Thiorhodovibrio winogradskyi: one gene and its partner. The protein of the gene in region 1 interacts with the protein of each later gene in a pairwise test. Links are inferred from orthologs where the notes say so. Each region holds a gene or a part of one and is shown on either strand. Other genes may lie near its edges.

Region 1 (5,299 bases):
AAGGCCGTCGCACCATTACTCTCGGAGGGAGGCCACGCGCTTTGCGCGCGACACTGGTATCCCGGCCATCGGTCAATCGGGTTAAAGGTCTCGAGCGCCGTCTGTCATCTCCATCGCCAAGCCGTAATCAAGCATTTCCGGTATCAGCTAATCCCGGCATCAATAAATTCAGCATGTTAAAAAAACTCCGCCCCACCGCAAAGCTAGCGGGTCCTGATCGCGAAACAGCCCTTGCCTCGGTTCTGCGCGAACTCAAGCAGCGTGAGCAGTTGCTTCGCACCATCAAACCCCTGCTGCCCGAGGGTGTCCGCCGACATTGCTCCCAGGCGAGCACTGATGGTGATTGCCTGCAGTTGTTTGCAGACTCGCCCGTCTGGGCGGCAAAGCTCAGGCTGTTTACACATCAGATACTTAATGTGTTATCAGAGCAGGGACTCACCCTGAAACAATGCCAGGTCCGCGTGTCCCCCCCCCTATTTGTTGGCAATGGACCGCAAGGACACAGGCATGCCGACTCCCACACCACCCTTGATCTTGATGGTTCTGGAGATCATGACCAGAAGCACGGCGTGACAGGCAACCCCAAAGGGCGCCTCTCGGCGATCGCTGCATCACACTTAAAGCAGGCGGCAAGTGCGATATCAGATGAGCGCATTGCAGCCTGCTTTGAGCGTATAGCACACCATCACGGCCAACACGCGCTAGAATAAACCAAATCCAGAATTAACTAGAAATTATGCCACGGGAACCGGATGAGCGTAGCTAATCGGCGCTTTTTTCGGGTCGCCAAAGGTCACTTCTTCCCAGGCTTCTTCATTGGCTAACAAGGCACGCAGCAACTGATTGTTGATGGCATGACCTGACTTATAACCATGAAAGGCGCCAATCAGTGAGTAGCCTAGCAGATAGAGATCACCTATGGCATCAAGGATTTTGTGTTTGACGAATTCATTGCCATACCTCAGACCTTCTTCGTTCAGTACCCGGTAATCATCGACCACGACAGCGTTATCCATGGTGCCACCAAGAGCCAGATTCTGTTGACGCAAAGCTTCGATATCGCGCAAGAAACCAAAAGTGCGTGCACGGCTGATCTCTTTGACAAAGGAGGTGGTTGAGAAATTGATACAAGCCGACTGTTCGCGAGACGAAAAAGCGGGATGATCAAAGTCAATCACGAAAGATACCTTGAAACCGTCAAAGGGGTCGAACTGGGCAAACTTATCGCCGTCCTCGACCCGAATACGACGCTTAATTCGAATAAAACGCTTCGGCCGTGATTGCTCCTCAATGCCAGCGGATTGAATCAAGAAGACAAAGGGGGCTGCGCTGCCGTCCATGATGGGCACCTCAGGGGCACTGACCCGGACATAGGCGTTATCGATTCCAAGTCCAGCAAAGGCAGAGAGTAAATGCTCGACAGTCGAAATGCGTACACCGTCGCGCATCAATGTTGTAGACAACCGCGTATCTCCAACATTCGCCGGACACGCCTTGATTTCGAAAGGCTCGTTGAGATCGTCCCGGATAAAAACGATACCTGTATCAGGTGCAGCAGGCGACAGAGTGAGGTACACTTTTTCGCCGGTGTGCAATCCGACACCAGTTGCTCTGATGACATTCTTGAGTGTTCGCTGCCGGATCATTGATAAAGCTCTCCGTTCACCGCGGCGGTCCCTGCGGCGTCGCCACTTGCTTGCTCTTAACTCGAGCTGCGTTCGATCTGGGCGCTCATATCGCGGCCATCGGCGTCAGTCTCGTCCTGGGGACCGGAGGATTTCGACTCCTCCGGCCAGCGTCTGTTAACTCATCAAGGCAACATCATCGACTCATTCGCGCCTGTGCGGCCGGCGGATGCTTGAAATGGCACGGCACCTTGGAAGTCAGTGGTCAGAATCCGCGCCAGCGTTATCTGCCTTTGGTCGCCATATTAGGGTTTTCCCGAATTAGAATCAAGCACCCGAATCCAACCTTTTATGAAAAAACCGAACCTTGTCGCCAACGACCAAGTTTCGCGGATTCGAGCCGCTCTCTACACCAATGCAAAAACAACGCCTTACTAGTTTTTCAGGCGTTCTAGGCCCTTACCCTCAAGCATAACGGTAGTTTGAGCGTCCAGGATCCTTTGGACTCGGCGCCTCGGTCAAAGGGTGCGGCGCGACATCATTGACGATGCCGCGTCGGCAATGCCTCCCTTTGCTCAATCCGATGCATGGGATTCAATCCGCCTGTCGGCGCAGGAAGGCCGGGATGTCGAGATAATCCAGATCGGCCGCCGCCGACCCTCCTTCGGCAGCGGCAGCGTTGGCCGCCGCACGCTTGTTGCGAATGTAAGCCGGTTGGTCCATGTCCCGGTAATCCGGTGCCATGCCGCGGTCAGGTTCGTTGGACACCAGACGCATCTTTGGCTGTTCAGCCTGCGCGGCGGCGCGAGCACCAAGCCCGGTGGCGACCACGGTGACGCGCATTTCCTTGTCCATACTGGTGTCAATGACGGTGCCAACCACGACAGTGGCGTCATCGTCCGCGAAATCCCGCACGGTATCGCCAACCTCGGTGAATTCACCGATGGTCAAAGAGCTGCCGGCTGTAATATTGACCAGAATGCCGCGCGCGCCGGACAGATCGATATCCTCGAGCAGGGGGCTGTTGATGGCGGCTTCCGCGGCTTCGCGCGCACGCTCGTCACCACTTGCCGCCCCCGTGCCCATCATGGCCACGCCCATTTCCGACATCACCGTCTTGACATCGGCAAAGTCGACGTTAATCAGACCAGGGCGCGTGATTAGCTCGGCGATGCCCTGAGTGGCGTTGCGCAACACATCATTCGCGGCACTGAAGGCGTCAAGCAGGCTCATGTCCTTACCGAGCACAGCCAGTAGTTTCTCGTTGGGTATGGTGATCAGGGAATCGACTGATTTGGCCAGCTCCTCGATACCCGCGTCCGCCACCTTGCGCCTTTTACCACCTTCGAAAGGAAAAGGTTTGGTGACCACGGCAACGGTGAGTATTCCAAGCTCGCGCGCGATCTGTGCGACCACGGGAGCAGCTCCAGTGCCTGTGCCTCCACCCATGCCCGCGGTGATAAACACCATGTCGGCCCCTTCGAGAGCGTCCTTAATGCGTTCACGGTCTTCCTCTGCCGCGGTGCGCCCGACCTGTGGATCGGCACCAGCGCCCAGGCCCTTGGTGATGTCGTTGCCAAGCTGCAAAATGGTTTTGACATTGGAGCTTTCGAGTGCCTGCGCATCGGTGTTGGCGCAGATAAACTCCACTCCTTCGATATCCGAAGCCACCATGTGATTGACGGCATTCCCGCCTCCGCCGCCAATACCGATCACGCGAATCACGGCAGTTTGGGTCTGGGCATCTATCAGTTCAAAAGTCATTGCAGTTCTCCTGATTTCTGGTCATGTAATAGGGATGGAAGCTGTCATGTCCTGAAACGACCGCCGTGATAGCGATCAATACTAGAGATCGCCGCTCAGCCATGAGCGGAATTTATGCCAGGCAGCACCGATCCCCCGCGTCTCGCGATACTCGGGATGGGCCTCGAATCTGTGCTGCTTGGCGTAGATGAGCAGCCCAACGCCACTGGCGTAGACAGGGTCGCGCATGCGGTCCTCAAGCCCGGTGAAATACTGGGGGACACCAATGCGCACCGGCATGCGAAACACATCCTCGGCCAATTCCACCAGCCCCTGCATCTTGGCGCTGCCGCCGGTCAGCACCACGCCGCCCGGGACCATGTCCTCGAAGCCGCTGCGGCGCAGCTCTCCCTGAAGCAGGCCGAGCAATTCTTCGTAGCGCGGCTCAACCACATTGGCCAGAGTGTGATGGGAAAGCTGGCGCGCGGGCCGGTCACCGATACTTGGCACCTCGATACTCTCCTTGCTAGCGGCATCGCATTGAGCACAGCCGTGGCTGATCTTGATGGATTCGGCGTGATGAATGGGCGTGCGCAGCGCCACCGCGATGTCGTTGGTCACTTGATCGCCGGCGATGGGCACCACGGCTGTGTGGCGAATGGCGCCATCGGTAAAGACAGCCATGTCAGTGGTGCCGCCACCCATGTCGATAAGGCAGACACCGAGTTCCTTTTCGTCCTCGGTCAGCACTGAATAGCTCGAACTGAGCTGATCGAGCACCAGGTCATCGACTTCCAAGCCGCAGCGACGAATGCACTTGACAATATTTTGGGCGGCACTGACCGCACCTGTGATGATGTGCACCCTTGCTTCCAAGCGTACACCACACATACCCACGGGCTCGCGGATGCCTTCCTGATTGTCGATGATGAACTCCTGCGGCAGGATGTGGAGAATTTTCTGATCCGCCGGTATGGGCACCGCGCGCGCGGCGTCTATGACCCGATCAATATCGCCCTGGTTGACTTCATGTTCCTTGATCGCGGTGACCCCATCGGAATTGCGGCTGCCAATATGGCTGCCGGAGATGCCCGCATGCACGGAATGAATCTCGCATCCAGCCATCAACTCAGCTTCCTCAATCGCGCGCTGAATGGACTGGACCGTTGACTCGATGTCCACCACCACACCTTTTTTGAGCCCGCGCGAGGGATGCAAGCCAAGGCCCACGATCTCGATGCTGTCATCGGCTTTGATCTCCCCAACCAGGGCCGCCACCTTCGAGGTGCCAATGTCGAGCCCCACCACTAAATTTTCTCTGCGTCTTGCCATAACCTGTGCTCTATCGCTGTTCGTTGAGTGCCGCCATGCGCTTTCCCCGGGCATGGAAATCGCTTTCCCTGTCGGTGGGCTCTCTGTCGCTATGTCCACTGCCCCTTTGCCAAAGCACCGCGAGACCATTGCTGTAGCGCAGATCGATACGCTCCGGCACCGCCACTGCCTCGATGCGCGGAAAAGTCGCCAGCAGCCGGGTCAGGCGCCGCTCGAGTTGCTCGGTGCCAAAATGCAGCACCGGCCCGCCGAGCAGCTCCAGTGTCCAGTCGCCGCGGCGGTCGCACTCAAGCGCGTCAATCAACAGGCCGAGGTCGGCGAGGCGCGGCTGCCACAGCAGCAGTCGGTCGACCACCTCCACGGCTCGCTCATCCGCACCCGACAGACGCGGCAATCCGGCCGGAACCCGACGGTCCTGGGGATGGAAAATCACCCCCTCTCGCGTCACCAAACCATCTTCACCCCAGCGGGCCACCGCCTCATGTTCGCTTACTTCGAGAATCAACCGATCCGGCCACACCCGCCGCAGGCTCGCCCCCTTGACCCAGGGCAAGGCCTCGACCCGCTCGCGCAGGGCCCCGAGATCCTGCGACAGAATG
Region 2 (3,307 bases), 4.2 Mb from region 1 along the record:
CGAGGAACACTTCAAACGCCTGGAACACCAAAAGCTCGACAACATGCTTGGATTCTGCGAGACCACCGAGTGTCGCCGTCAGGCGCTGCTCAACTATTTCGGCGAGCCGTTGCCCGACCCTTGCGGCAATTGCGACACCTGTCTGGAGCCGGTGCCGACCTGGGATGGCACAGTGGCGGCGCAAAAGGCCTTGTCCTGCATCTTCCGCACCGGCCAGCGCTTTGGCGCCAGCTATCTGACCGAGGTGCTGCTCGGCAAGACCAATGAGCGCATGCGCCGTTTCGGGCACGATCAGGTCAGCACTCACGGCATCGGGCGCGAACTCAATGCCGATCAGTGGCGCTCGGTGTATCGTCAGTTGGTCGCGGCGGGCTTTGCCGCCGTGGATGTCGAGGGGCATGGCGGCCTGCGCCTGACAGAGAAAAGCCGCCCGCTGCTGCGTGGCGAGCGGAGCATCCGCCTGCGTCAGGATCCAGACAAACAAGCCCAGAAACGCGCCACCCGCACCCCTGTGAGCGTCACGCCCAGCGATCCCGAGGCGCGTGCACTCTGGGAAGCGCTGCGCGCGCATCGCGGCAAGATCGCCAGGGAGCTCGACGTGCCGGCCTTCGTGGTGTTTGGCGATGCGACCTTGCGCGAAATGCTGGCGCATCGCCCGCGCAATCGGGAGGAGTTTGGGCGCATCAGCGGGGTGGGGCAGGTCAAGCTCGAGCGCTTTGCCGATGGGTTTTTGCAGGTGCTAGCCGCGCATCGGGCGCGATAAGACCGGCCGAGACTGCCCCGGACGGCTGACGATCACCAGGTTTCAGTGGGAGCTTTTGGTGGCGGCTCCTAGTGGAAAAAAGGTGATCTCTCCTCCTCGTTCGCGGCAGTGTCGGCGTCCAGATTTGCGTCCACGGCTGGATCGACATCTGAGTCCAGACCGGGCTCGCCCGCAATGCGGTGGGCCTCATCAAACCAGTCGCCCAGATCGATCAGCCGGCAGCGTTCGCTGCAGAAGGGGCGCCAGCGCGATTCCGGCGCCCAGGGGACGGCCTTGCCGCAGTTGGGGCAGGGGACGGAGGTCGGCATGGCGGTCTATGAGGTCGCGGACATCTTCAGGAACCTGATAGGCGAAGGATCAGAAGACGCAGCAAGTCAGCTCAAAGGGGATATCCGCCGCTGTCTGCGTGGGCCGTGAAGTGTCCTTGGCCGTCAGGAAGCGGATACTGAATCTGTTTCTGTGACCGCTGATCTCCGGGAAGCAGTCGAGCTCGGGATTGAGTGCCACCCGGATGAGTTGCGTGGGCGCGCCCGTCTCGAGGGTTTCTTGAAAAAAACCCTGATGAGCCTTGACCGAGCGGGCATGACTGCTTGAGCGCGCCAGCGACAGGATGAGGTCGATGGCGTTCTTGGCCGGCTCGAGATCGGTGCTCCAGCGCGCGAGCAAGAGTGCGCGCGCCTCGGGCGACTTGGTTAACAGATGATGGTAATGCGGTAGGTCGAAGCTGCAGGCGCCACCTGGAATACTGTTGCGCTGGGCAATGGCCTTCATGAAGTCATCGTCGCGCGCGGCCGCGCCAATCTGCCCGTGGAGGGCGATCAAGCAGTGCTGCGCCTTGCCGAGCCGCGCCAAGACATCATCGAGCATGCTTGGGTCGACGCCTGGTTGATTGCGCACCCGGCCCAATGCATTGGCATTGCGGTCGAGTTCCTTGGCCAGCTCGCTTTTGATGTCGGATCGCGAGGTGATCGCGAGGATATCCAATAGGCCCTCGAGTGCCGCGCGCGTGCCCCAAGTGGTCTCATCGGCACGAAAGTGATCATATTTTTCAAAAAGATGCTCAAGCCGCAGAAAAGTGCGAATGCGCTCGTTTAGCGGATGCTCGAATACCGTCATGTCCGACACTGGGACGTCCCCCGACTAACACTCATGGGATCAGCGCTCATGAATCCGGTGCTCATGAATCCAGTGCTCATGGGTCCTGTGTTCATGGGCTGGCTACCTGTTAAGGATAGGAAACTCTTGTTGCAGGGAGATTGTGTCTCAGCCCGCTCATGCATGCTGCTCCAATCCATCCTGTTTTGTCCTGATTCTCCGGCATTGGCCGGCTTGGGTCAAAGTCTTCACCAAAGTCTTAACGGGGTGTGCCGACAGCGGGCGAGGCTTGCGATGCCCCTTTGCAGTCGGGGCGATGCTAAACTGCCGTCCCAACAGGGCGCCCGATGCGCGTCTGCAATCCGTTTTGATTGCCGCGCGCGCCAGGTGTTGGAACGACCGGGGACTATCGAGGATAGCGCATGGCAGGCCATAGTAAATGGGCAAACATTAAGCATCGCAAAGCCGCGCAAGACAAAAAGCGCGGCAAAATCTGGACCAAGCTGATTCGCGAGGTCACGGTCGCGGCCCGCGAGGGAGGCGGCGATGCCGGCTCCAATCCGCGTCTGCGCCTCGCCATCGACAAGGCTCTGGGCGCGAACATGCCCAAGGATACCGTCGATCGGGCCATCAAGCGTGGCGCGGGCGCTGGCGAAGGCGACAACTACGAAGAAATCCGCTACGAGGGCTATGGTCCAGGTGGCGTGGCCGTCATGGTTGATTGCATGACGGATAACCGCAATCGAACCGCCTCGGAGGTGCGTCACGCCTTCAGCAAACATGGCGGCAATCTGGGCACCGATGGCTCCGTGGCCTACCTCTTTACCAAGCAGGGCGTGATCAGCTTTCAGCCCGGGACTGACGAGGATGCCGTCATCGAGGCCGGGCTCGAGGCCGGAGCCGAGGACGTGGTGGTCAACGAGGATGGCTCGCTTGACGTGATCACCTTGCCGGAGACCTATGTCAGCGTCTGTGATGCGCTGTCCGCGGCGGGCTTCGACACCAGTGTATCCGAGCTTGGCTTTAACGCCGCGACCAATGTCGAACTTGACCGCGATACGGCCGAGAAGCTGCTGAAGCTGATCGATGCGCTCGATGATCTCGACGATGTGCAGGATGTCTACCACAACGCCGACATCAGCGATGACATCATGGCGGAACTGGATGCCTGAGCCGCTGACGGGCCCCAGGGCGTCATGACCAATCCAGCGGTCCTCCGCCAGCGGATTTTGGGCGTCGACCCTGGCTCGCGCAATACAGGTTTTGGCGTCATTGACAGCGACGGACGCCACAGTCGCTGTGTCACCAGTGGCTGCATTCGGGTCGGTCAGTTTGGCTGGCCAAAGCGGCTGGAGCTGATTTTTGACCGCATTGCCGCCCTGGTGGCTGAACATCGACCCCACGAACTGGCCGTGGAACAGCTCATTTTCGCGCGTGACCCCAGCGCCG

The links.
Region 2: the proteins of ftsZ (region 1) and zapD interact in binary tests that used the Escherichia coli proteins (3 or more experiments, as listed by UniProt). The link is inferred for Thiorhodovibrio winogradskyi from one-to-one orthologs.

Annotation. Positions count from the first base shown.
Region 1 is NZ_CP121472.1:1,085,574-1,090,872, reverse strand. The notes cover bases 1,305-4,196. They hold ftsZ (cell division protein FtsZ), read right to left. Parts: upstream 3,390-4,196; coding sequence 2,220-3,389; downstream 1,305-2,219. Other genes in these bases: ftsA (cell division protein FtsA), read right to left, coding at 3,471-4,196; lpxC (UDP-3-O-acyl-N-acetylglucosamine deacetylase), read right to left, coding at 1,305-1,646. Also shown: Thiowin_RS04840 (DciA family protein), read left to right, coding at 42-710; more of lpxC, read right to left, coding at 735-1,304; more of ftsA, read right to left, coding at 4,197-4,700; Thiowin_RS04820 (cell division protein FtsQ/DivIB), read right to left, coding at 4,711-5,299. UniProt on the Escherichia coli protein: Essential cell division protein that forms a contractile ring structure (Z ring) at the future cell division site. The regulation of the ring assembly controls the timing and the location of cell division.
Region 2 is NZ_CP121472.1:5,244,813-5,248,119, reverse strand. Bases 1-2,843 are described here. They hold zapD (cell division protein ZapD), read right to left. Parts: upstream 1,880-2,843; coding sequence 1,121-1,879; downstream 1-1,120. Other genes in these bases: Thiowin_RS24015 (YebC/PmpR family DNA-binding transcriptional regulator), read left to right, coding at 2,281-2,843; Thiowin_RS24025 (DNA gyrase inhibitor YacG), read right to left, coding at 832-1,071; recQ (DNA helicase RecQ), read left to right, coding at 1-763. Outside these bases: more of Thiowin_RS24015, read left to right, coding at 2,844-3,030; crossover junction endodeoxyribonuclease RuvC, read left to right, coding at 3,055-3,307. UniProt on the Escherichia coli protein: Cell division factor that enhances FtsZ-ring assembly. Directly interacts with FtsZ and promotes bundling of FtsZ protofilaments, with a reduction in FtsZ GTPase activity.